3 regions of the Pannonibacter tanglangensis genome follow, and region 3 is predicted to be linked to each of the others. Evidence: predicted binding sites of a transcription regulator. Region 3 holds the regulator's gene; each other region holds the start of a gene.
What was found. The regulator LexA, encoded in region 3, represses DNA repair genes until DNA is damaged. The targets are predictions, from matches to a motif close to TGTTCNNNNTGTGTTCNG.
Positions count from the first base shown of each region.

Region 1: a site for LexA is predicted at 920-937, ahead of GWI72_RS01910 (ATP-dependent helicase). Genes of this name have one in related genera too.
Region 2: a site for LexA is predicted at 7,008-7,025, ahead of GWI72_RS19390 (helicase-related protein). Genes of this name have one in related genera too.

Region 1 covers NZ_JAABLQ010000001.1:396,520-404,414, reverse strand. Annotated here, with positions in the region: gene GWI72_RS01910 (ATP-dependent helicase) at 1-893, opposite strand, end outside; gene GWI72_RS01905 (GIY-YIG nuclease family protein) at 1,062-1,349, shown strand; gene ligA (NAD-dependent DNA ligase LigA) at 1,845-3,992, opposite strand; gene recN (DNA repair protein RecN) at 4,036-5,706, opposite strand; gene GWI72_RS01890 (outer membrane protein assembly factor BamD) at 5,744-6,607, opposite strand; gene lpxC (UDP-3-O-acyl-N-acetylglucosamine deacetylase) at 7,179-7,895, opposite strand, start outside.
Region 2 covers NZ_JAABLQ010000004.1:164,492-172,386, forward strand. Annotated here, with positions in the region: gene GWI72_RS19365 (M48 family metalloprotease) at 1-315, shown strand, start outside; gene GWI72_RS19370 (RNA polymerase factor sigma-32) at 439-1,308, opposite strand; gene GWI72_RS19375 (CarD family transcriptional regulator) at 1,591-2,175, opposite strand; gene fdxA (ferredoxin FdxA) at 2,594-2,932, opposite strand; partial or broken gene GWI72_RS19385 (RNA-binding S4 domain-containing protein) at 3,241-3,636, opposite strand; gene GWI72_RS19390 (helicase-related protein) at 3,633-6,785, opposite strand; gene pyc (pyruvate carboxylase) at 7,528-7,895, shown strand, end outside.
Region 3 covers NZ_JAABLQ010000001.1:1,482,320-1,490,214, reverse strand. Annotated here, with positions in the region: gene gltA (citrate synthase) at 1-648, opposite strand, end outside; gene gltX (glutamate--tRNA ligase) at 872-2,296, opposite strand; gene GWI72_RS06730 (ComEC/Rec2 family competence protein) at 2,504-5,860, shown strand; gene lexA (transcriptional repressor LexA) at 6,083-6,802, opposite strand; gene GWI72_RS06720 (PaaX family transcriptional regulator C-terminal domain-containing protein) at 7,001-7,895, shown strand, end outside.

The DNA.
Region 1 (7,895 bases), 1.1 Mb from region 3:
ACGCAGCAGACGTTGGAATTGCCCTGGGCGAGCAGGCGCAGCCACAGATACTGCGCCACGTTGGTGTCCTGGTACTCGTCCACCAGCATGTAGCGGAAGCGGCGCTGGTAGTCCTTCAGCACATCGGGCTGCGTCTTGAACAGGGTGATGCAGTGGAGCAGCAGGTCGCCGAAATCGGCCGCGTTCAGCACCGACAGGCGGTCCTGGTATTCGGCGTAGAGCTTGCGGCCCTTGCCGTTGCCGAAGGCCCGCGCCTCGCCCTCCGGGATGTCCTTCGGCGTCAGGCCGCGGTTTTTCCAGCTGTCGACGAGCGAGGCGAACATGCGCGCGGTCCAGCGCTTCTCGTCGAGGCCCTCGGCCTGGATCACCTGTTTCATCAGGCGCAGCTGGTCGTCAGTGTCCAGGATCGAGAAGCCCGACTTGAGGCCGACCAGCTCGGCGTGGTTGCGCAGGATCTTGACGCAGATCGAATGGAACGTGCCGAGCCAGGCCATGCCCTCGACGCCCGGGCCGATGTAATGGGCGATGCGCTCCTTCATCTCCCGCGCGGCCTTGTTGGTGAAGGTGACGGCGAGGATCTGCGACGGCCAGGCGCGCTGGGTGGCAAGGATATGCGCGATGCGGGTGGTCAGCACCCGGGTCTTGCCGGTGCCGGCGCCGGCCAGCACCAGAACCGGGCCATCGACGGTTTCCACCGCCAGCCGCTGTTCCGGGTTGAGACCGGCAAGATAGTCAGCGGCTGCCGCCTGGGGCGTGCCCTGCCGCGCCGCGAGCGCCCGGGCGGCAATGCCCCCGCCCTGCGGACGATGCGCGGGCGCCGGCTGCGCCGGCCCCTGGTCATAGGCCGCGTCGATCTCGCTCCAGTCGTCGGAAAATCCCGGGGGCACGCTCATCATCCTGCCGCATCTCGTTTCTGGCTGAGAACAATATAGCAACAATGGCGGCGAGAGCGAGGCGGATGGCTGCGTTTTCCCGTGGTGTGAGGGGGTGGCGGACTGCATAAAACGTGCACAAACACGAAAAGCACGACAAGATTGCAAAGAGGCTATCGGCAGGGATCCATGACGTATCACGTCTACATTCTGGCCAGTCGCATGCACGGAACGCTCTACGTCGGCGTGACGAATGATCTTGCACGCCGCGTGGACGAGCACAGGCGAGGCTTGGGCTCACGCTTCACACGGGAGCATGGCGTTACGCGCCTCGTCTTCTACGAAGGTTTCGAGGATGTGGAGGCCGCGATCGCTGCGGAAAAGCGGTTGAAGCGATGGCATCGGGCCTGGAAGGTTCAGCTGGTCGAGCGGAACAATCCCCTCTGGAAGGACCTTTATCTTGAGCTGAACATGTGACCCGCCTTCCGCTGTCACCTCGGACGAGAGCGAAGCGGAGATCCGGGGCCTACTCGTTTGCAGAGCAAAGGAGACGGGCACGGTCGCGCCACAAGCTGCCGTGAGGATGTGCGACGCCCGTGGCAGCGCTGAAGTACACGCAGCACCGCTCTGGAAGCGAGTAGGCCCCGGCTCTCGCGTTGCTCGGCCGGGGTGACACGGAGAGGGTGTCGCTCCCATGCGGCATGTGCCTTCGCGCGGAGAATGCCCCAGACCGAGGTGTCACCCCGGACGGAGCGAAGCGGAGATCCGGGGCCTACTCGTTTGCAGAGCAAAGGAGACGGGCACAGTCGCGCCACAAGCTGCCGAGAGGATGTGCGACGCCCGTGGCAGCGCTGAAGTACACGCAGCACCGCTCTGGAAGCGAGTGGGCCCCGGCTCTCGCGGTGCTCGGCCGGGGTGACACGGAGAGCGGGATGGCCGGAGAGGCTTGAACGGAGACGACGATCCAGTCCCTCACCCGCCGACCAGGTCGAACCACTCGTCTTCGGTGATGACCTCGATGCCGAGGTCCTGGGCGGTCTTGAGCTTGGAGCCGGCGCCGGGGCCGGCGACGAGGAGGTTGGTCTTCTTGGAGACAGACCCCGCAACCTTGGCGCCCAGCCGTTCGGCCATGGCCTTGGCCTCGTCGCGGGTCATGCGCTCCAAGGACCCTGTGAAGACGACGGTCTTGCCGGCCACCGGCGAGCCGGAGGCGTCGATCTTCTCGGCGTCCAGCGGGGTGACCTCGGCGAGCAAGGCCGCAAGGGCTTCGCGGTTGTGATCCTCGGCGAAGAACTGCACCACGGCTTCGGCCAGCGTCTCGCCGATGCCGTCGACGGCGTTGAGATCGGCCCAGGCGTCGCTGGCGTGATCGAGCGCGGCCGTCATCGCGGCCTCGAAGGCGCCCCAGGAGCCATAGGCGCGGGCGAGCAGCTTGGCGTTGCCCTCGCCGACATGGCGGATGCCGAGGGCGAAGATGAAGCGGTGAAGGTCGATGCGGCGGCGGGCGTTGATCGCCTCGAACAGGTTCCTGGCCGAAACCGCGCCCCAGCCGTCGCGGTTGCGCAGCTTGGTGAGCGCCGCCTTGTCGCGCGCCTCCAGCGTGAAGATGTCGGCCGGCGTGCGCACCAGCCCTTCGGCGAAGAAGGCATCGATCTGCTTGTCGCCAAGGCCCTCGATGTCGAAGGCATTGCGCTGGACGAAATGCTTCAGCTTCTCCGCGGCCTGCGCCGGGCAGATCAGGCCGCCGGTGCAGCGGCGCACCGAATCAAGCCGCCCGGTCTTGGCGTTTTCCTCGCGCACCGCATGGCTGCCGCAGGCCGGGCAGACGGTGGGGAAGACGTAGGGCTGCGCATCGGCAGGCCGGCGGGCAAGGTCGATGTCGACGATCTGCGGGATGACGTCGCCGGCGCGCTGGATCATCACCGTGTCGCCGATGCGCAGGTCTTTCCCCCCCCGGATCGGCTCGCCGTCCATGCCGATGGCCTTGATGTAGTCCTCGTTGTGCAGCGTGGCGTTGGAGACGACGACGCCGCCGACGGTGACGGGCTCGAGCTTGGCGACCGGCGTCAGCGCGCCGGTGCGGCCGACCTGGATCTCGATGTCCTTCAGCACCGTGTAGGCCTTTTCGGCCGGGAACTTGTGCGCGATCGCCCAGCGGGGCGAGCGGGAGACAAAGCCGAGGCGCTGCTGCAGGTCGAGCCGGTCGATCTTGTAGACGACACCGTCGATGTCATAGCCAAGGCCGGAGCGGTCCTCCTCGATGCCGTGATAGACCGCCAGCAACTCCTCGACGCGGGCGCAGCGCTGCATGCGCGGGTTGACCGCAAAGCCCCAGTCGGCGAACTGGCGCACCATGTCGAACTGGGTCGCTGCCGGCACCTCGCTCATCTCCCCCCAGGCATAGGCGAAGAAGCGCAAGGGCCGCGAGGCGGTGATCTCGGGATTGAGCTGGCGCAGCGAGCCGGCGGCGGCATTGCGCGGATTGGCGAAGGTCTTGCCGCCGTTGGCCGCCATGCGCGCGTTGAGCGCGGCGAAATCGGCATGCGACATGTAGACCTCGCCGCGCACCTCGACCACCGCCGGAACGCCGGCGGGCAGCCGCTGCGGGATGTCGGCAATGGTGCGGGCATTGGCCGTGACGTTCTCGCCCACCGTGCCATCGCCGCGCGTGGCAGCACTCACCAGGACGCCGTTCTCGTAGCGCAGCGACAGGGACAGGCCGTCGATCTTCGGCTCGGCCGTCACCACCAGGTCGCCCATCAGCGGATCGAACTTGAGGAAGCGGCGGACCCGGCCGACGAAATCGCGCACGTCCTCATCGGTGAAGGCATTGTCGAGCGACAGCATCGGGACCTGATGCGTGATCTTGCCGAAACCGTCGGCAACGCTGGCCCCCACCCGCAGGGACGGGCTGTCGGGGCGCACCAGATCCGGGAACCGCGCCTCGATCTCGGCATTGCGCCGGCGCAGGGCGTCATAGTCGGCATCCGAAATGGTCGGGGCGTCTTCGGCATGATAGCGCCGGTCATGGCCTGCGATCTCGGCGGCCAGACGTTCCAGCTCGGCAGCGGCTTCCTCGCGGGTCAGGTGGTCGGCGTCAGGGCGCGGGCGCTCGGTCATGGCCGGGTGGTCCTTGTGAATGCGGATCGGCGAGGAGAGTGCCTCAGCTTTCGCTGACTGTCAGCAGCCGCTGAGCGGCAGCGCGGGCCTCGTCGGTGATGACGCTGCCGGCCAGCATCCGGGCAATCTCTTCCCGGCGGTGCGCCGCATCGATCGGCGTGATGCGGGTCGCCACACGCTCGGGGGCGACCTCTTCCTTGGCGATGAGGAAATGTCCGTCCGCCCGCGCGGCGACCTGCGGCGCATGCGTCACGGTCAGGACCTGGACGCTGCGGGCAAGGCGGGCAAGACGCCAGCCGATGGCCTCGGCCACAGCACCGCCGACGCCGGTGTCGATCTCGTCAAAAACCAGCGTCGGCACGGACCCGCTGTCGGCGAGCGAGACCTTCAGCGCAAGCAGGAAGCGCGAAAGCTCGCCGCCCGAGGCCACCTTCATGATCGGGCCGGGCCGGGTGCCCGGATTGGTCTGGACCCAGAATTCCACCATGTCGACGCCGGCCGGCGTGCGGTTGTCCGGATCGCTGGTCATCTCGACAAGGAAGCGGGCCCGCTCGAGTTTCAGCGACGGCAATTCGGCGGCCACGGCCGCCTCCAGCCGGGCCCCGACCTGCCGGCGTTCGGCCGACAGCCGCGCGGCCACCGCGTCATAGGCGCCACGCGCCGCATCGGCCGCCCGCACCAGGGCGTCCAGCCTCTCCTCGCCCGCGTCCAGATCCCCGAGGTCGGCCGCCATGCGCGCGGCAAGCGCGGGCAGCTCGTCCACGGTCACGGAAAACTTGCGCGCGGCCGCCCTGAGCGCGAACAGGCGCTCTTCGGTCGCCTCCAGCTCGCGCGGGTCGAAATCGGTCTGGCGGATCGCGGCCTCAAGACCGCCGCGCGCCTCTTCCAGCGCATCCAGGGCGGTGCCAAGCGCAGCCACGGGCCCGCCCAGCATCTGCGGCGCCTGCTCGGCCTTGCGTTCCAGGCGGCGCATCAGGCTCGCCAGCTCCGGGATCGGCGAGGCCGAGCCGTTCAGCGCCTCGTAGGCCTCGTTGAGATCGCCGGCTATCTTCTCCACCTGCATCATCGCCGCCCGCCGCTCGGCCAGCTCCGCCTCCTCGCCGGACTTCGGCGCGAGGCGCGTCAGGTCGTCGACGGCAGAGCGCAGGTAATCCGCCTCGCGTCGCGCCGCCTCGATGCGGGTCTTGTGATCGCGCAGGGCCTTGTCGGCGCCCCGCAGCCGGCCATGCGCCTCGGCAACGTCGGCGACAAGCGCGTCGAGGCGGCCAAAGCTGTCGAGCAGCAGCCGGTGGCTCTCGGGGTCGACCAGCGCCCGCTCGTCGTGCTGGCCATGCACCTCGACCAGCATCTGCCCGGCCTGCCGCAGCAGACCGACGCTGACCGGCTGATCGTTGATGAAGGCACGGCTGCGACCGTCCTGTGTCTGGATCCGGCGCAGGATCACGTCGCCATCATCGGGAACATCGTTGTCGCGCAGGAGCGCACGCACCGGGTGGCGCGCGGCGACGTCGAACACGGCCACCACCTGCCCCTGTACCTCCCCATGGCGCACGAGGCCTGCGTCACCGCGGCCGCCGAGCGCGAGGGTCAGGGCGTCGAGCAGGATCGACTTGCCGGCACCGGTCTCGCCGGTCAGCACGGTCATGCCACCGGAGAACTCGATGTCCAGCCGGTCGATCAGGACGATGTCGCGGATCGAGAGTGTCGCCAGCATCGAAGGTACCCTGCCCCCTGGGTGTCGGACGTCCGCCTCAGAACAGACGGACGTTCTGGAAGGCCTTGCTGATCCAGCTGCCGCGATCCTCGGAGGGCTCGTATCCGCCCTTCTGCAGCAGCGAGAACGAGTCCTTGTACCACTGGCTGTCCGGGTAGTTGTGGCCCAGGATCGCCGCAGCGGTCTGCGCCTCGTTCACGACGCCGAGCGCATAATAGGATTCGGTCAGGCGAGCCAGCGCCTCCTCGACGTGGCGCGTGGTCTGGTAGTTGATCACCACCGTCTTGAAGCGGTTGATCGCGGCGATGTAGTTGCGCCGCTCCAGGTAGTAGCGACCGACCATCATCTCCTTGCCGGCGAGCTGGTCATAGGCGACCAGAAGCTTCGACTTGGCATCGGCCGTGTACTCGCTGTCCGGATAGCGGGTGACGAGATCGTTCAGCGCCGCCGCCGCCTGCTCGGTGATCTTCTGGTCGCGCGTGATGTCCGGGATCTGGCGGAAATAGGCCTGACCGATCAGGTAGAGGGCATAGGGCATGTCCTCGCTGCCCGGGTAGAGCGTGGTGAAGCGCTCGGCTGCGGTCACGGTCTCCGGGTAACGGCCCAGGGAGAAGTTGATGAAGGCGAGGTTGATCAGCGACTTCTTGGCGTATTCCGAATAGGGATACAGCTTGTCGAGTTCGGTGAACTTCTTGCCGGCATCGGACAGGCGGCCCGCGTTGCGCAGCGCCAGACCCTCGTTGAACAGCACCTCGGCCGGCGTGTCGTCGAGCGCCAGGTCATCCTCGTCATTCGAGGAACAGGCCGTCAGCGCGAGAGCCGTCGCAATCAGCAGGGAGTGGATGAGTGTCGTCTTCCTGCGCGGACGCTTGACTGTCCCGGTCGCGATGTTGTCCAGCACGCCTACCAACTCCTTGCCCAGGACACCGCCCGCGAACCGGCCACATCGACCGGACTGGAACGGCTCCATCGTATTGATGCGTGATCGATTGCCGATCCGGTGTCTGCACCGGAGCGGAAATCGATCAGGCAGGTCAAACCCAGACCTCGGCCAAGGCTTAAGCTGCCGCGTGGAAAATGCCAACCATTTTCCAAGGCATGGCTTTTACCGGATGATGGCAGGCCCTTCCACGGCATGTGTCGAGTTTTTTAAGCTTTTTTGTGGCGGAGGGACAGCTGGGACCTTTTTGGCAAGATTCGACTGCGCGGCCGGGTGGGGACAAGACAGGCTAATGGCACCTGTCTGGCGCCAACCCGGGGCGCAGCGAGGCGGAGACCCGGGACCGGAGAGGCCGGGGCCCTGTCTGATACAGCCTTGCGCACCATTAATGCCTCGGCGCTCCGGTCCCGGCTCTCGCGCGGCTCGGCCGGGATGACTCCGGACATATTCCAGGCTGATCGCGCGGAGAGCGCACGGCGTGGATGCCATGGTCGAGCCATGGCATGACGGCGGCCGGAGTGTGGCTGGGGTATCAGGAAACGTCGGGACCGAAGGCGGCGGCAGCCAGCGCCGGACGACCGGCCGACTGCGTCGTGTCGCGCCAGACCGGCGCCTCGACAATGTCATAGGCATCCTTGCCGGAGCGCATGAACAGCTCTTCCAGGATGGCATGGTTCATCTTGTGGCCACCCTTGAAGGAGCGGTAGAGGCCGAGGATCGGCAGACCGGCAAGCGCCAGATCCCCCACGGCATCCAGCGCCTTGTGGCGGACGAACTCGTCCGGCCAGCGCGTGCCTTCCGGGTTCAGCACCCGGTCTTCGGCAAGGGCCACGGAGTTTTCCAGCGAGGAGCCGAGGGCAAAGCCCATGGCCCAGAGTTTCTCGACGTCCTTCACCTGACCGAAGGTGCGGGCGCGGGCCAGCTCCTTGCGGAACACGTCCGGCGTCAGGTCGCGGGCAAAGGTCTGGCGGCCGATCAGGGCGCTCTCGAACTCGATCGTCACCTCGAACCGGGTGCCGTCATAGGGCAGCAGCTCGCACCAGGCCGAGCCGACATCGATTCGGACCGGCTTCTTGATGCGCAGATAGCGGCGGCCACGGTCGAGGCGCTTGAGGCCGACCTGATCGATCGCGGCGACGAAGGGGGCGCTGCTGCCGTCCATGATCGGCATTTCCGGGCCGTCCATCTCGACGATCGCATTGTCGACGCCAAGCGCGACCAGCGCGGCCATCAGGTGTTCGACGGTGGA
Region 2 (7,895 bases), on a different contig from region 3:
ATCGCCGTGGTTCGCATCGGTCGCAACGGCTATCGTTTCATCTTCGCCAGCCGCGACCCCAACGCGGCGTTCAACCGCGATTACGACGAGACGGTCCGCAGTTTCCGCCAGCTCACACCGACCGAACGGGCGCGGCTGCAGTCGCTGCGGATCAAGGTGGTCAAGACCCAGCCCGGTGACACGCCGCGCACGCTGGCGCTTGGCATGAGCGGCATCGAGGCGTCACGCCGCCTCGAGTTCTTCTCGGTGCTGAACGGGTTCACGCCCGACGAGGTCATTCCGCCCGGGACATCGGTGAAGCTCGTGGTCGACTGACCGGGGGACGACAAGAGGACCAGGACCGGCACCGGCGCGGACCCGCGCGTCGGGCCGCCTGGGGCTGTCGTCCCGGTGCCTCTCGGTCCAGAGCCGCTGCCGCTGCGCTTCAGCGCAGGTCCGTCATCGCAGAAAGGCGAGGCGGTCGGGGTGGATCTTGAGCAGCGCGTCGCGCAGCTTTTCCAGCGCCCGGTTCTCGATCTGGCGAACGCGTTCCTTGGAAATGCCCATCGTCTGACCAATGGATTCCAGTGTGGCACTGTCGTCCTTGAGGCGGCGTTCCTGCAGCACGCGGCGTTCGCGCTCGGTGAGCACCGCCATGGCGGAGGACAGCCAGCGGGTCTGGCGCTCGCCGTCGATGGCATCAACGACGATGTCGTCCGGCAGGGGCGCGTCCGAGACGAGGAAATCCTGGCGCTCGGCGCTCGAGCCCTCGCTCTCCGTCAGCGGGGCGTTGAGCGAGGTGTCCGGACCGGACAGGCGGGCGGCCATCATGTCCACGTCCGCCGTCTTCACGCCGATCGTCTCGGCGATCTTGCGGTGCAGCTCGCTTTCGGTGATGCCCTGCTGCTCACCGGACAGTTTGGCGCGCAGCCGGCGCAGGTTGAAGAACAGCGCCTTCTGGGTGGACGAGGTGCCGCCACGCACGATCGACCAGTTGCGCAGGATGAAGTCCTGGATCGAGGCACGGATCCACCAGGTCGCGTAGGTGGAGAAGCGCACCTCGCGTTCGGGCTCGAACCGGGAGGCGGCTTCCAGCAGGCCAATGTGGCCCTCCTGGATCATGTCGCTCATCGGCAGGCCGAAGTTGCGGAAGCGCGAGGCAACGGCGATGACGAGGCGCATGTGCGACAGGGACAGGCGTTCCAGCGCCTTGCGGTCGCCATTCGTGCGCCAGCGGATTGCAAGCTCCTGCTCCTCCTCGCGGGTGAGGTAGGGAGCAGACATGGCGGCCTTGACCATCTGCCGCCGGTTACTGGTCGATGCGGACATGGTTTGCATCGCTCCTTCTTGTTCCTGCAGCCTTTACGCAGCGCCAGTCCGGCCAGATCAATCGCGCGCGATGAAATTGGCCGCAAAAGCGCCACAGTGTCGACTTCGAGGCTGCGGCGGCTGGACGCAGGTCCGCGCCCGCTTCTGCTGCGGTCCGGCGACGCGCGGACGGTGCGGCGGTCACAGGTGCGACTGCAGCCTTGCGAAAGGTGGCTCTGCAAAGGAAAAGGGCCCGGCGGAGTGAACCGCCGGGCCCTTGACGTGTCGGCGCAGGGCGCCGGATCAGGCGGCTTCTTCCTGGTCGCCGTCGGTCTCGTCGTCAACCGCATCACCGGCCTTGGCCCGGGACGGGGTCTTCGCCAGGTTCTGCTCGATCTGCTTGATCGCCTCGGTCTCCGAGCACTTGTTCACGGCAGCGATCTCGCGGGACATCCGGTCCAGCGCGGCTTCATACAGCTGGCGCTCGGAATAGGACTGTTCCGGCTGGGTGTCGGAGCGGTACAGGTCACGCACCACCTCGGAGATGGCGATCAGATCGCCGGAGTTGATCTTGGCTTCGTATTCCTGGGCACGGCGGCTCCACATGGTGCGCTTGACGCGCGGCCGGCCACGAACGGTCTCAAGTGCCTTCTTGACGGTCGGCGCGTCGGCGAGCTTGCGCATGCCAACGGTCGCAATCTTGGCGACCGGAACGCGGAGGGTCATCTTGTCCTTCTCGAAGCTGATGACCAGCAGTTCCAGCGAGTGGCCGGCGACGCTCTGTTCCTCGATGGCCAGGATCTGGCCGACGCCATGGGCCGGATACACGATGTGCTCACCGGTCTTGAAACCCTGACGCTGCGAGGTCTTCTTTGTCATGGTTGCCATACGCCTCGTAACTCCTGCGCAGTTGCCGGCCCGAAGGGGCCGTGTCGCGCCGCCACAGGGGCGACGCGTGTTGGTGTTGAAACGAAAACCGGGCGCGCGGGTGCCATGGCAAGCGCCGCACCAGTTTTGACGTCTATGGATGGTTAGCCGCCGATGGTCATGTGTCCTTGCGTGTCGCCATTCACTTGGGAGATCGTGGCGGGAGGCATAGCCTCACACACAATCCGGTGCAGGACTGCGACCATAAAAAAACCTCCAGTGGGAGGGGGTGAACCAAAGACGGCGACGACAACTTGAGTAAGCTAACACAAAAACCATGAAATCCAAAGCATAAAGCGCGCCGGCCCGGGTGAGCCTGCGCGCTTTGCATGGTTCCGCAAGGGAAGTCGGGCCAGTTCAGGGCCGGCCGGCGGCCGGCTCAGGCCCCGTTCGGACCCTTCGGCGAGAAATACTGCTCGAGCTTGTTCTTCACGCCATCGAAGTCCGCGGCCTCGGGAAGCGCATCCTTCTTTTCCGTGATGTTCGGCCACTTTGCCGCGTATTCGGCGTTCAGCTCGATCCACTTCTCCAGCCCCGGCTCGGTGTCCGGCAGGATGGCCTCGGCCGGGCATTCCGGCTCGCAGACGCCGCAGTCGATGCACTCGTCCGGATTGATGACGAGCATGTTCTCGCCTTCATAGAAGCAGTCCACCGGGCAGACTTCGACGCAGTCGGTGTACTTGCACTTGATGCAGTTGTCTGTGACGACGTAGGTCATCGCGATCCTCTTGCTGGCGGCCACTCCCGCGCCGCGCCCGTCCGGTCGCAGGGCCTGGTCCTGGCTGACATCCCGTTGCAGGTGTCCCTCGGAAGGTAAGCCTGATCTGGGGCGTTTGGGTACCTCTTTTGCCTTATCCTGGCAAGCAAACTAAGGCGACAGGGCCGGCCGGGAAAGAAAAGGTGATCCGTCTGCAGGCCCTTCAAGGGATGAACTTACTCCGGATCGTCCGTATCGCGCGTCATCGCGTCGGGATCAGGCCAGGGCGCCGCGTCTGGACCCCGCTGGACCGGGATGTCGGCAAAGCCGCCGGTGAAGGCCTCCATGCGCCGCCTGTCCCGCTTGGTCGGCCTGCCGGCGCCAGGGTCGCGGTGCGCGACCGGCGCTGGCGCTCCGCCGCTCTCGCGCGGAGGCGGGGGCGGGGACAGGTCGCGGTAAAGCAGATGTGCCTCCGGTGCCGGGCCACGCCGGTTGCCCAGCCCCAGCACCTCCAGCACGAGGACACGCCGCTCCAGCGCAATCGTCAGCACGTCGCCGATGCGGATCGCCTTGCTGGCGCTGTCGATCTTGTCCCGGTTGACGCGAACGTGGCCTCCGGTCGCAAGCTTCTGCGCCAGCGTGCGCGACTTCGTGACCCTGGCGAACCAGAGCCACTTGTCGATCCGCTGTGAGGGCTGCGGGCCTGCCGGAGGTGTCTGGCTCAGGACTTGCCTTTTTCCATGCTGGCCTTCAGCGCCATGAGCGCTGCGAAGGGCGAGTTGGGATCGATCGGCTTGTCGGCACGCGGCGCGCGGTCACGGTTGCCCTGATCCCGGTTGCCCTGGTCCCGGCCGCCCTGACCCTGCGGCTTGCCACCCTTGCGGTCATCCCGGCGCGGGCCGCCCCGGCGGTCTTCACCGCGCGAAGCCCCCTCGGGACGGTTGCCATCGCCACGGCGGCCTTCGGGGCGAGCGCCATCGCGTCCGCCTTCACGGGAGCCTTCCGGGCCACCTTCGCGCTTGCCCTGATGCGGACGGCGGTCGCCACGGCCCTGGCCACGGCCCTCACCCTGGCCTTGACCCTGGCCGCGATTGCGATCGCCACCACGGCGGGCTTCGCCTTCGGGCCGGCCACGGCGTTCGCCGCGGCCCGGACGCCAGATGTCGATGGTGACGGTTTCCAGCTCGGGTGCGTCGGCCGAAGCCTCGGCATTCGCTTCAGCGGCAGCCTGTTCCGCCGGGGCGGCTTCGGCAGCCGGGGCAGCCTCGGAAACCGCGTCGGGTGCCGGGATTTCAGCCGCGACATCTGCAGCTTCGGCGGTCTGTTCGGCCGAGGCTTCCGTCTCGACCGGTGCAGCCGCTGCCACGGCTTCGGGAGGCTTGGCCTTGGCCGCGACCGGGCGCTGGATCTCGCGCTTTTCCGCGCGGTAGCCGAGAGACTTCAGGATCTCCGCGAAGTCGTCGCCGGCGCAGCCGAGCAGCGAGGTCATGGCAACGGTCACGGTGAAGGCACCGCCCTGGGCAATCGCGCCCTCCGGCGGAGTGACCGAGGCATCGAGCGGCTTCCAGGCGATCAGCGGGCGGATCAGGTCGGCCAGCCGCTCAAGGATGTCGACGCGCACGGCGCGCGGGCCGCAGACGCGGAAGCCCACGACCTTGTACAGTGCCTTGTCGATCTGCGGATCGACCGTGATCGAGGTGCGGCCCGAGGCCGAGAGCTGCGGCAGCTCGGCCAGGCCCGGCATGTCCGGGCTGCCGTGCTTCAGCGCCCAGAGCTGGGCGAGCAACTGGCTCGGCGCCGGCTTCAGCAGGGCCGGCACATAAATGTTGTAGGCGCCAAAGCGCACGCCCAGCTTGCGCATGGAGGCGCGCATGTCCTGGTCGAGCTGGCGGATCTCGTTGGCCGCGTCCTGACGCTCGAGAATGCCGAGGCTCTCGTAGATGCGGAAGGCGATGCCGCGCGCCAGGCCCTCAAGGCCTTCGGCGTCCTTGAGGTCGATCAGCGGCTTCAGAAGGGTGCCGACATGGGCCTTGACCCACAGGTTCACGCGGTCCTGCACCTTGTCGCGGGCCGGACCGGTCAGATGCTCGTCGGCCAGCAGCACGAAGCCCGGCGCAAGCGCGTCGTCACCGGCGGTCAGCTTGGCGACCGGCTCGCCCTGCCAGCGGATGGTGCCGTCGCTGGAGAGAACGAAATCCTCGTTGGCCGCGCGCGACACCCGGTCGGCGCGTGCCTCGATCTCGCTGGCCAGCGCCTTCTGGGCGGCGGCGCGGACGGCCTTGCCTTCGGGGCTGTCCGAAACCGCGTCCGGTGCGAAGCGGAAGCCCTGCAGACGACCAATGTGCTGGCCCTCCACGAGCACGTCTCCACTTTGCGTGATTTCCGCTTCCAACATGGCGTTCTCTCTCAAACGTCTCATCAATACGCTTGTCCGCCTGTCCACGAAGCGCTGGGTCAAGCGTTCGTGCAAGGCGTCCGACAGTCTGTCTTCTATGCCGCGGGTGACACCCTGCCAGTAGGCGGGATCCTTCAGCCAGTCGACACGGTTGGCCACGAATGTCCAGGTGCGGATATGCGCAATCCGGTTCGCCAGAGTGTCGATATCACCATCTACCCTGTCAGCGAAAGCCACTTGACGCTGAAACCAGTCCTCGTCGACGTGGCCGTTGCGCACGAGCAACGTGTAGAGGTGGGTCAACAGGTCGGCATGGTTCGCCGGCGCGATCTTCCGGTAGTCCGGGACCTGGCACACGTCCCACAGCAGTTCCACGCGTGCCGGGCCCGTGGCCATGTCCCGGATATCGGGATCGCGCGCGGCATGTTCCAGAGCCTGGATGTCGTCCCCGACCGGCGCGCGAGTCAGTCCCTCTTCGCGCGGCGGCAGGTCGAGCGTCTCGCGCAGGCTCGTCAGCGAGGCAAAGTCGAGCTGGCTGTTGCGCCACTGCAGCACCTTCAGCGCATCGAAGCGGTGGCTCTCGATGTTCTCCACCAGCTCGTCGTCGAGCGGATCGACGCGGCCGGTCACCCCGAAGGTGCCGTCGCGCATGTGCCGTCCGGCACGTCCGGCGATCTGGGCCATCTCGGCCGGGGTCAGGGCCCGGTACTGGTAGCCGTCGAACTTGCGGTTGCCGGCAAAGGCGATGTGGTCGACGTCGAGGTTGAGCCCCATGCCGATGGCGTCGGTCGCCACGAGATAGTCCACGTCGCCGTTCTGGAACAGCTCGACCTGGGCATTGCGCGTGCGCGGGCTGAGCGAGCCCAGCACCACGGCCGCGCCGCCGCGCTGGCGGCGGATCAGCTCGGCGATGGCATAGACCTCTGAGGCGGAGAAGGCGACGGCGGCCGAGCGGGTCGGCAGACGGGTGATCTTCTTCGAGCCGGCATAGGTGAGCACCGACATGCGCGGGCGGGTCACCACGTTCAGCCCGGGGATCAGCTTCTCGAGCAGCGGGCGGATCGTTGCTGCACCAAGGAGCAGGGTCTCGGACCGTCCACGCAGGTTGAGGATCCGGTTGGTGAAGACATGGCCGCGGTCGAGATCGGCGGCGAGCTGGACCTCGTCGATGGCGACGAATTCGGTGTTGAGGTCGAGGGGCATGGCCTCGACGGTGCAGACCCAGAAGCGGGGCGTCTTCGGGATGATCTTTTCTTCGCCGGTGATCAGTGCCACCGCCGCCTCGCCGGCGCGGGCAACCAGACGGGCATAGACCTCGCGGGCGAGCAGGCGCAGCGGCAGGCCGATCAGTCCGGATGGCTGGGCCAGCATCCGTTCGATGGCGAGATGCGTCTTGCCCGTGTTGGTCGGGCCGAGCACGGCCGTGACGGTCTTCGCCCGGGCGGCCGGGGGCAACGGCAGGGTCTTGATCGGAGGCATCGCGGCGGGTGCTTCGTTGCGGCCTTGGCGGTTGACGGCCCCCGGGAGGTGCCGCTTGGGTCCTGACTGTGAGGGCCGGTGTCCGGGATCCGCTGTTCTGGATCCGCTCCCGCCCGCGTCACGCGAGGCTGGATCAGGCCGGGTCGAAGGGCTGTCTAGCACAGCCGGTTGCGCTCTGTCCTGCCCTCTTTTCGTCCTGTGCCGGCAGCGTCCGGATGCACGCAGAACGAGTCTGGAACAAAGAAAGTCCGAATCGCTGACATTGGACGATTCAGGATTCGTTCCCTACGACATCTTGTTCCCGCGACAGGTCTTCGTACGAAATCGTGAATCTGCTCAAGGATTTGGCGCGTCCTTCGACTCGGACTCGAGTCCGCGGGCGAATCCCGTCAAGCGTCAAGATCTGGTTAAGCCGGCCGGAAATCTTGCAACCCCGCTTTGCAACCTTCGGCACCGAAAGGGAACGCAGCGCGGACGAATCGCGGATCAGGCTCCGTTCCTGTCCTGTTCCTCCCGGATCTGGGGGGGCGTCCGCCAAGGCCCACCAGATGATCGATGTGCCGTCTGATTGGTTTCTGATGAAACTGTTGTGCCTGATCCCGGTTTTAACTTAGGTGTCCCGAATTGGGGCGTCGGGGTGATCTGGAGGATCGTTGACCGATAGGTCAGCGATACTGGCCCTTTCCTTGCACATCATCCCTTTGTATGAGTTGTCGCCGTCAATCCGAGGGAGGGTACGGGCTTGAGCATCCGCAAGATACTTGTCGCCAACCGGTCAGAAATCGCAATCCGTGTATTCCGTGCGGCCAATGAGCTTGGCCTGAAAACCGTGGCCATCTTCGCGGAGCAGGACAAGCTCGCCCTGCACAGATTTAAGGCAGATGAAGCCTATCAAGTAGGCAAGGGGCTGGGTCCGATCGAGGCCTACCTGTCCATCGACGAGATCATCCGCGTGGCCAAGCTGTCGGGCGCGGATGCGATCCATCCCGGCTACGGCTTCCTGTCGGAGAGCCCGGAATTCGCCGAGGCCTGCGCGCAGAACGGCATCATCTTCATCGGGCCGCAGCCGGAGACCATGCGCCGGCTCGGCAACAAGGTGGCCGCGCGCAA
Region 3 (7,895 bases):
CAGGACCGGGTTCACCTTGTACTCCTCGCAAGGCACGGCGAAGCACATGTGCAGGAAGTTGGCCGAGTAGTCGAGATCGTTCTTCGGGTAAACGAACGGCTGGCCGATGTGGTACTTGTAGGCCATCGCGGCGATCGTCGGCATCTTGGCGATCATGCGCAGCGAGGCGATCATGCGCTGCTGCGGATCGGAGATGTCGGTGCTGTCGTGGTAGAAGGCCGACAGGGCGCCGACGACGCCGACCATGACGGCCATCGGATGCGCGTCACGGCGGAAGCCGGAGAAGAAGCGGCTCATCTGCTCGTGGATCATCGTGTGACGGGTCACACGGTTCACGAAGTCATCCTTCTGCGCGCGGGTCGGCAGCTCGCCGTACAGCAGCAGGTAGCAGGACTCCAGGAAGTCGCCATGGTCGGCCAGCTGCTCGATCGGGTAACCGCGGTAGAGCAGGGTGCCTTCATCGCCATCGATGTAGGTGATCTTCGATTCGCACGACGCCGTGGAGGTGAAGCCCGGGTCGTAGGTGAACATGCCCGTGTCCTTGTACAGGGACGAGATGTCGACGACCGACGGACCGATGCTGCCGTCCATGATCTTGTAGTCGCGGGTGTTGCCACCGATGGTCAGATTGGCTTTCGTGTCGCCCATTCAGGAAACCCCCTTGTCTGGAACTGCCGCCGCATCTGGGCGTCGGGAACGCCCGGGCAGTGACGATTGAACTGCACCCATGCTTGTGCGGCCAGGAAATTAGCCTCGGATTGCGTATCCCATTTGGGGGTGCCCCGCAAGCGCATGCTGCACCGCTTTTAGACAGGCTGCAGCGCAAAAACACCACAGCCTGAAGCCAATGTATACGAAAGTATGCAGCGCGTCAGGCGGCCTGATCCGCGATGCGGCCCAATGCCTCATCCTTGCCCAGGACCACCAGCACGTCATAGATTCCAGGCGAGGTGCTGCGCCCGGTGAGGGCGGCGCGCAGCGGCTGGGCGACCTTGCCGAGCTTCAGGCCCTGGGCCTCCGCATAGGCCTTGACGATGGTCTCCGTGCTGGTCAGCGACCACTCCGCATCGGCCGACAGCAGCGGCAGCAGACCGGCGAGAATCGCCTTGCCATCGGCGTCGAGAAGGGCGGCGGCCTTTTCCTCCACATCGAGCGGGCGCTGGCGCCACAGGTAGGAGGCGCTGTCGGTCAGCTCGACCAGCGTCTTTGCCCGTTCCTTCAGCCCCGGCAGGGCGGCAAGCACCTTGTCGGCGTTGCCGGGCCCGGCCATCCAGTCCAGCACGCTCGCCCCGCCCTCGACATGGGCGAGGCACGCCTTCCAGTGCGCCAGCAGCTCCGCGTCGGGCGTCGCGCGCATGTAATGCCCGTTCAGGTTCTCGAGCTTCTTGAAGTCGAAACGCGACGGCGACTTGCCGATCGCCTCGAGGCCGAACCACTCGATCATCTGCTCGGTCGACATGATCTCGTCATCGCCATGGCTCCAGCCGAGGCGGGCGAGATAGTTGCGCATCGCCGCCGGCAGATAGCCCATGGCGCGGTAGGCCTCGGCCCCGAGCGCGCCGTGGCGCTTCGACAGCTTGGCCCCGTCCGGACCATGGATCAGCGGGATATGCGCCATCACCGGCACGTCCCAGTCCATCGCCTGATAGATCAGCTTCTGGCGCGCCGCGTTGGTCAGGTGATCGTCGCCGCGGATGATGTGGGTGACGCCCATGTCATGGTCGTCGACCACCACCGCCAGCATGTAGGTCGGCACGCCGTCGGAGCGCAGCAGGACGAGGTCATCCAGGTCCTTGTTCGGGAACACGACCCGGCCCTGCACCTGGTCCTCGATCACGGTCTCGCCGTCGAGCGGCGCGCGCAGGCGGATGGCCGGGGCAACGCCGGCCGGCGCCTCGGAGGCGTCCCGGTCCCGCCAGCGCCCGTCATAGCGCGGCGGACGACCCTCGGCGCGGGCCTTCTCGCGCATCTCGTCCAGTTCCTGCGGCGTGCAGTAGCACTTGTAGGCCGTGCCGCGGGCCAGCATCTCGGCCACCACCTCCTGATGCCGCTTGACCCGGCCGAACTGCGACACCGGCTCGCCATCCCAGGCAAGGCCGAGCCAGTTGAGGCCGTCGATCAGTGCGGCCACGGCCGCCTCGGTCGAGCGCGCCCGGTCCGTGTCCTCGATGCGCAGCAGCATCTTGCCGCCCGTGTGCTTGGCATAGAGCCAGTTGAACAGCGCGGTGCGGGCGCCGCCGATGTGGAGGTAGCCGGTGGGCGAGGGGGCAAAGCGGGTGACGATCTGGTCGGCCATGGTCTTGGGAGTCGTTCTCTGTCAAGGTGGGGCAAGGGCCGCTGGCCCGTCGCGCAACTGTCGCGGTGTTTAGCACAGGCGCGCGGACGGGCAAACGGCCGCATGCGCCGGCCGGACCGGGGCAGGGGACAGGGCCCGACGCGGACCTGCACCCGGGTCCCGCCCGCAACGGCACCAGCGGAAAGGGAGCCCGGTCCGCGGGCATCCATGCGTCAGGGCGAGGAGACAGCCCCGGAAGACGGTCGCGCGGATGACGCCCCGCAGCCCTCGCACGCCCCCGCCGGGTCATTGCGGTCACGGGCCCGCGCCGCCGCCGGGGCCTGGCCGCCGGCACGGGCGCTGCGCATCTGGTGGAACCCGCGCCGCCCGTCGCCGGATGCCCGCGCCGCTCCGCCGGCCGCGCGACGCTCGGCGGAAGACCATCGGCTGCTGCACGTTGCCTTTGCCTTTGCCGCCGGCGTCGGCCTCTATTTCAGCCTGCCGCAGGAACCGGCGCCTGGCGTCCTTCTCGGGCTCGCCGGAGCGCTCGCGGCCTGGATCGCCCATCGGCATCTCGGCGGCCGGACGAGTGTGCCGCTGCTGCTGCTTGCCGCGCTGGCCTGCGGCCTTGCGGCCGGGGCACTGCGCACGGCAACGGTGGCCGCACCGGTCCTGCAGACGGCCCGCAGCACGACCCTGACCGGGACGGTGCTCTCGCTTACGCCCACCGCGAGCGGCAGCCAGCTCGTTCTCGCGGTGGAGACGGCGGACGGGCTCGGCCGGCAGACGCCGCCCGCCCGGGTCCGTCTGAGCCAGCGCGGCAGCCAGGGCGAGGGGCTCCTGCCGGGCGACCGGCTGCGGCTCTCGGCCCGCCTGCTGCCGCCCTCCGGTCCGGTCCGTCCCGGCAGCTACGACTTTGCCTTTGCGGCCTTCTACCAGGGCATCGGGGCGACCGGCTTTGCCTTCGGCACGCCCGAACGGCTGCAGCCGCGCGCCGACAGCCGGGTGCTCGACGCGCTTGCCGCGGTCGACCGCCTGCGCCACGCCGTTGCCCGCGAGGCGGAGGCCGTGCTGGGACCGGGCGACGCCAGCGCCATCGTCGCCGCCCTCCTCGTCGGGCTGCGCGGACACATCTCGGAGGCCGCCGATGCCGACCTGCGGGAGGCCGGCCTGTCGCATGTGCTCTCGATCTCCGGCCTGCACATGGTGCTGTTTGCCGGCGGCATGTACTGGGTGGTGCTGGCCGGACTGGCGCTGGTCCCGGGCTTCGCGCTGCGCCTGCCGCTGCACCGGATCGCGGCTGGCGCAGCCCTCCTGGCGGCGACCTGCTACCTGTTCCTCTCCGGGGCGAGCGTTCCGACCCAGCGGTCCTACCTGATGATCGCGCTTGTCTTCATCGGCCTGATGACCGGCCGGCGGGGGCTCAGCCTGCGCAGTGTCGCCCTGGCGGCCCTTGTTCTGCTGGCCTGGCGGCCGGAGGATCTGTTCTCGCCCGGCTTCCAGATGTCCTTTGCTGCCGTCATCTGCCTGATCGCCGCCTATGACGACCACGGCCGGCATCGCCGGGCGAGCCGGGACCGGCGCAAGGCACGCCGGCCGGCCGGTCCTCTTGCCGCAGTGCTCGGCGGGCTCTGGCTGTGGCTTGCCGGCCTTACGGCCACCTCGCTCATTGCCGGCCTCGCGACCGGGGTCATCGGGGCCTATCATTTCGACCGGTTGTCGCCCTATGGCCTTGTCGGCAACCTGCTCGCCATGCCGGCCGTGTCGCTTCTGGTGATGCCGGCCGGGGTCGCGGCCTTCCTGCTGCAGCCTCTCGGCCTTGCCGCACCGGCGCTGCATGTCATGGGCGAGGGCATCGGGATCATGCTCTCGGCCGCCCGCTTCACCGCAGGTCTGAGCGACACGGACGGCGTCATCGGAGCGCTTCCCGCCGGAGCGGCGCTGGCGCTCACGGGGGCCGTGTTCTGGGGCTTCCTGGCCGAGGGCCGCTGGCGGCTCCTCGCCGCAGTGCCGACCGTGGCCGGACTGGTGCTGTGGGCCGCGCATCGCCCGCCCGATCTCTACATCGGCGAACGGGGCACCCAGGTGGCGGCGCGCGATGCCGACGGGGTGTTGCGGGTCAATGGCGGCCGCATCGGGTTTGCCGCCGAAGTCTGGCTGACCGGAGAGGGCATTGCGGACCGGCATTTCTCAGCCCACAGGCCTGTCCCGGCGCAAACGCGCTGCGACCCGCTCGGCTGCGTCATCGACGCCCACTCACCCGGGCAGAGCCGACCCGCTCCGACCGGCAGTGCGCGCCCCGACGCCCCGACACGCGCCCCGGCCAGCATCTCGACCAGTATCCCGGCGAGCGCCCCCGTCATCGCTGCGGCCAGCGCCCCCCTCGGCGAACCGGCCCGGCTTTCGGTCAAGGCCCCAATCGGCGCCCCAATCAGCGTCCCAGTCAGCGCAAAAGCCGAACTCCCCGTCGGCGCGCCGGCCCGCGCGCCGGCCACCCGAGCCGCACCGGTCAGCGCGGCTGACCCGGAGGCTGGCTCAAGGCTGGACGCGGACCCTATGAATCCCCTCGGCCCGGGCGCTGACCGAGGCTCCGGACCTCGTCCCTCTCCGGGCGTCCAGACTGGCAGCCACGCTGCCCACCCCACTGACCTCCAGACTGACCTCCTGGCTGGCCTGCTGGCTGACCGCCAGACGGCCCTCCAGGCTGACCTCGTGGCTGGCCCCCGTTCTGGAAACCATCCGGGCCTTCGCTCTGGCCCCGCCGGTGCTGGCCCTTCCGGTGCTGGCCCGGACCAAGAGGCAGGCCAGGATCAAGGAGCAGGTCAGGATGAAAGAGCAGGCCAGGATGAAGGAGCAGGCCGGGGCCCGGACAGCGATCAGCCCGACGCCCCGCCGCTTCGCATTGCGCTGAGCCGCAAGCTTGAGGCGCTGGAAAGCGACTGTGCCCGCGCCGACATTCTCGTCACGGCACTGACCGCACCGCCCGGATGCGCTGCGCCGCTGATCTTCGATGCGTCGCGCCGCGACCTCGGTGTCGTGGCGATCTGGCTCGCGGACGACGCGGCTCTGCCCGACGCCAATCAGACGGGAGGGGAGCAGGCCAGCAGTGCCCCGGCCCAAACAGACCTTACCCAAACTGCCCTGGCCCAAACCGACCCGGCTCAAACCGACCCGGCGCAAACGCACCCGGCCCAAACTGCGCCAATGCAAACGGACCCGCGACAGACGGATCCGGCCCAGCCTGGCCCCGGCCGGACCGATCCGGGCCGCAGCCAGCCTCTCGGCCATGACCCTGCCAGACCTGAACTTGCCAGACCTCAACTTATGAGACCTGAACTTGTGAGACCTGACCCTTCGAGACCTGACGTCACCAGGTTGGCGACACTCAGGATCGAACGCATCGCCTACAGCCGCCCGCCGGGACACCGCCCCTGGCAGTTGCCCGTGGGACGGGGAGGCCCGCTCCCGTCGGCTCCCACTTTGCCTGATCCCGCTCTGCCTGATACCAGTCCACCTGATACCAGTCCACCTGATCCCGCTCCGCCGGACCCAGACGGCGATCCCGGCGCCGCCCCGGCCCCCTGAGACAACCGGCAGGCACCGGCAGCCTCCGCCGCAGTCACACCTGTCGCCGGCACACCTGCCGCTGCCACACCTGTTGCCGCCAAACCTGCCACGGCCAGACCAGCGGCCGCCGGGGCCGTCATCTGGTCCCGACTGCAACAGGCCCGATCCCGGACCGTAAAGGCATGCGCGCCCTGCGCCAGATGGCAAAGGCCAGTCGGCAAACGGGGTATGTGCGGCGCGTCAGTACTGCCGGAACAGCGCGACCAGCTTGCCCTGCACGCGCACGCGGCCGGGACCGAAGATCCGGGTCTCGTAGGCCGGATTGGCCGCCTCCAGCGCGATGGAGGCTCCCTTCTTGCGCAGGCGCTTCAGGGTCGCTTCCTCGTCATCGACCAGGGCCACGACGATGTCGCCGCTCTCGGCCGAATCCGTGCGCCGGATCAGCACCGTGTCGCCATCGAGGATGCCGGCCTCGATCATGGAATCGCCGCGCACCTCGAGTGCGAAGTGCTCGCCGCGTCCGATCAGGTCCTGCGGCACGGAAATGGTGTGGCTGTGGGTCTGGATCGCCTCGATCGGCACGCCCGCGGCAATCCGGCCCATCACCGGGATGGTGCTGATACCGGCCGGCATCTCGGGCTCGGCCGCGCGCGGCGGTGGCGGCGTCTGCGCCTTGCCGAGCGAGCCCTCGATCACGGAGGGCGCGAAGCCCTTGCCGCGCGGCGCGGCAAGGCCGGGCGTCATGGAGTCCGGCAGGCGCACCACCTCCATGGCCCGCGCCCGGTTGGGCAGGCGCCGGATGAAGCCGCGCTCCTCGAGGGCGGTGATGAGGCGATGGATGCCCGACTTCGACCGGAGGTCGAGCGCGTCCTTCATCTCGTCGAAGGAGGGCGGCACGCCGGTCTCTTTCAGCCTCTCGTGGATGAACATGAGCAGTTCATGTTGCTTGCGGGTCAGCATGGCGAATCCTCTCGGGTCGCGTCGGTACAAATCATGAACGCAGGTTACCTGTTCACACTGTGTTCCACAAGTCTTAAGGTGAGGTTAGCGGGATGTTCCGGCGGGCGAGGTCATGGACGCACGGCCTCCGGCCCGGTAGGAAGGGGCAGTTGTCGCCCGGGCGTCCCGACGGGACGCCGCCAGATGGATGAGCCGCGCATGCCAGACCAGTCCGCCACCGACGAAGCGGGGGAGCGCGCCGCGCCCCGGACGGGCGGCGCCGCCGATGCGGTTGCCGCGCTTGTCGATGCGTTTGCCGCCCGCCGCCCGTTGCGGGCCGGGGCCTTCATCGTCACGCTCTATGGCGATGTGGTCGTCCCCCGGGGCGGCTCCCTGTGGGTCGGGCATGTGATCGAGGCCTGTGCCCGCGTCGGCATCAGCGAGACGCTGGTGCGCACCGCCGCGTCGCGGCTGGTGGCTGCCGGCAGGCTGGAAGGCACGCGGGTTGGGCGGCTTGGCTATTACGGCCTGACTGCGGCGGCACATGAGGAGTTTGCCGCGGCGGCCGACCGGCTCTATGCCCTGCCGCGCGATGGTTCGGGACCTGCCACCTTCACCCTGGCCCTGCAGGCCGGGTCGGCAGCCGGGGAGCCACCGGACCGGGCAAGCGGCTTCGTGCCGCTGGCGCCGGGGGTGGCCCTGGCGGCGGGGCATCGACCGGTTCCCGCCGGCTGGGCCGGGCTCACGGCCGCCTCCGACGACCTGCAGGGGCATGACAGCCTGCGTGCGGCGGTGCGGCAGGTCTGGGCCCTGGACGATCTCGAGGCGGGCTATGCCGCCTTCATCGACCGGTTCAGCCGCCTTTCGGACCTGCTGGCGGCCGGTGACCGGCTCGCGGATGGGCTGACGGCCCTGTCGGCCCGGCTGCTCCTCGTCCACGGCTTTCGCGCGCTGGCCCTGAGGGACCCGGACCTGCCGCCCGCGGCCTTGCCGCAGGACTGGGCGGGCGACCGGGCGCGGCGGCTCTTCGCCCGCCTCTATCTCGCGCTGAGCCCGGCTGCGGATGCGCAGGTGTCGAGCTTCACCGGGCTCGAGGGGGCGCTCGAGGCGGTGA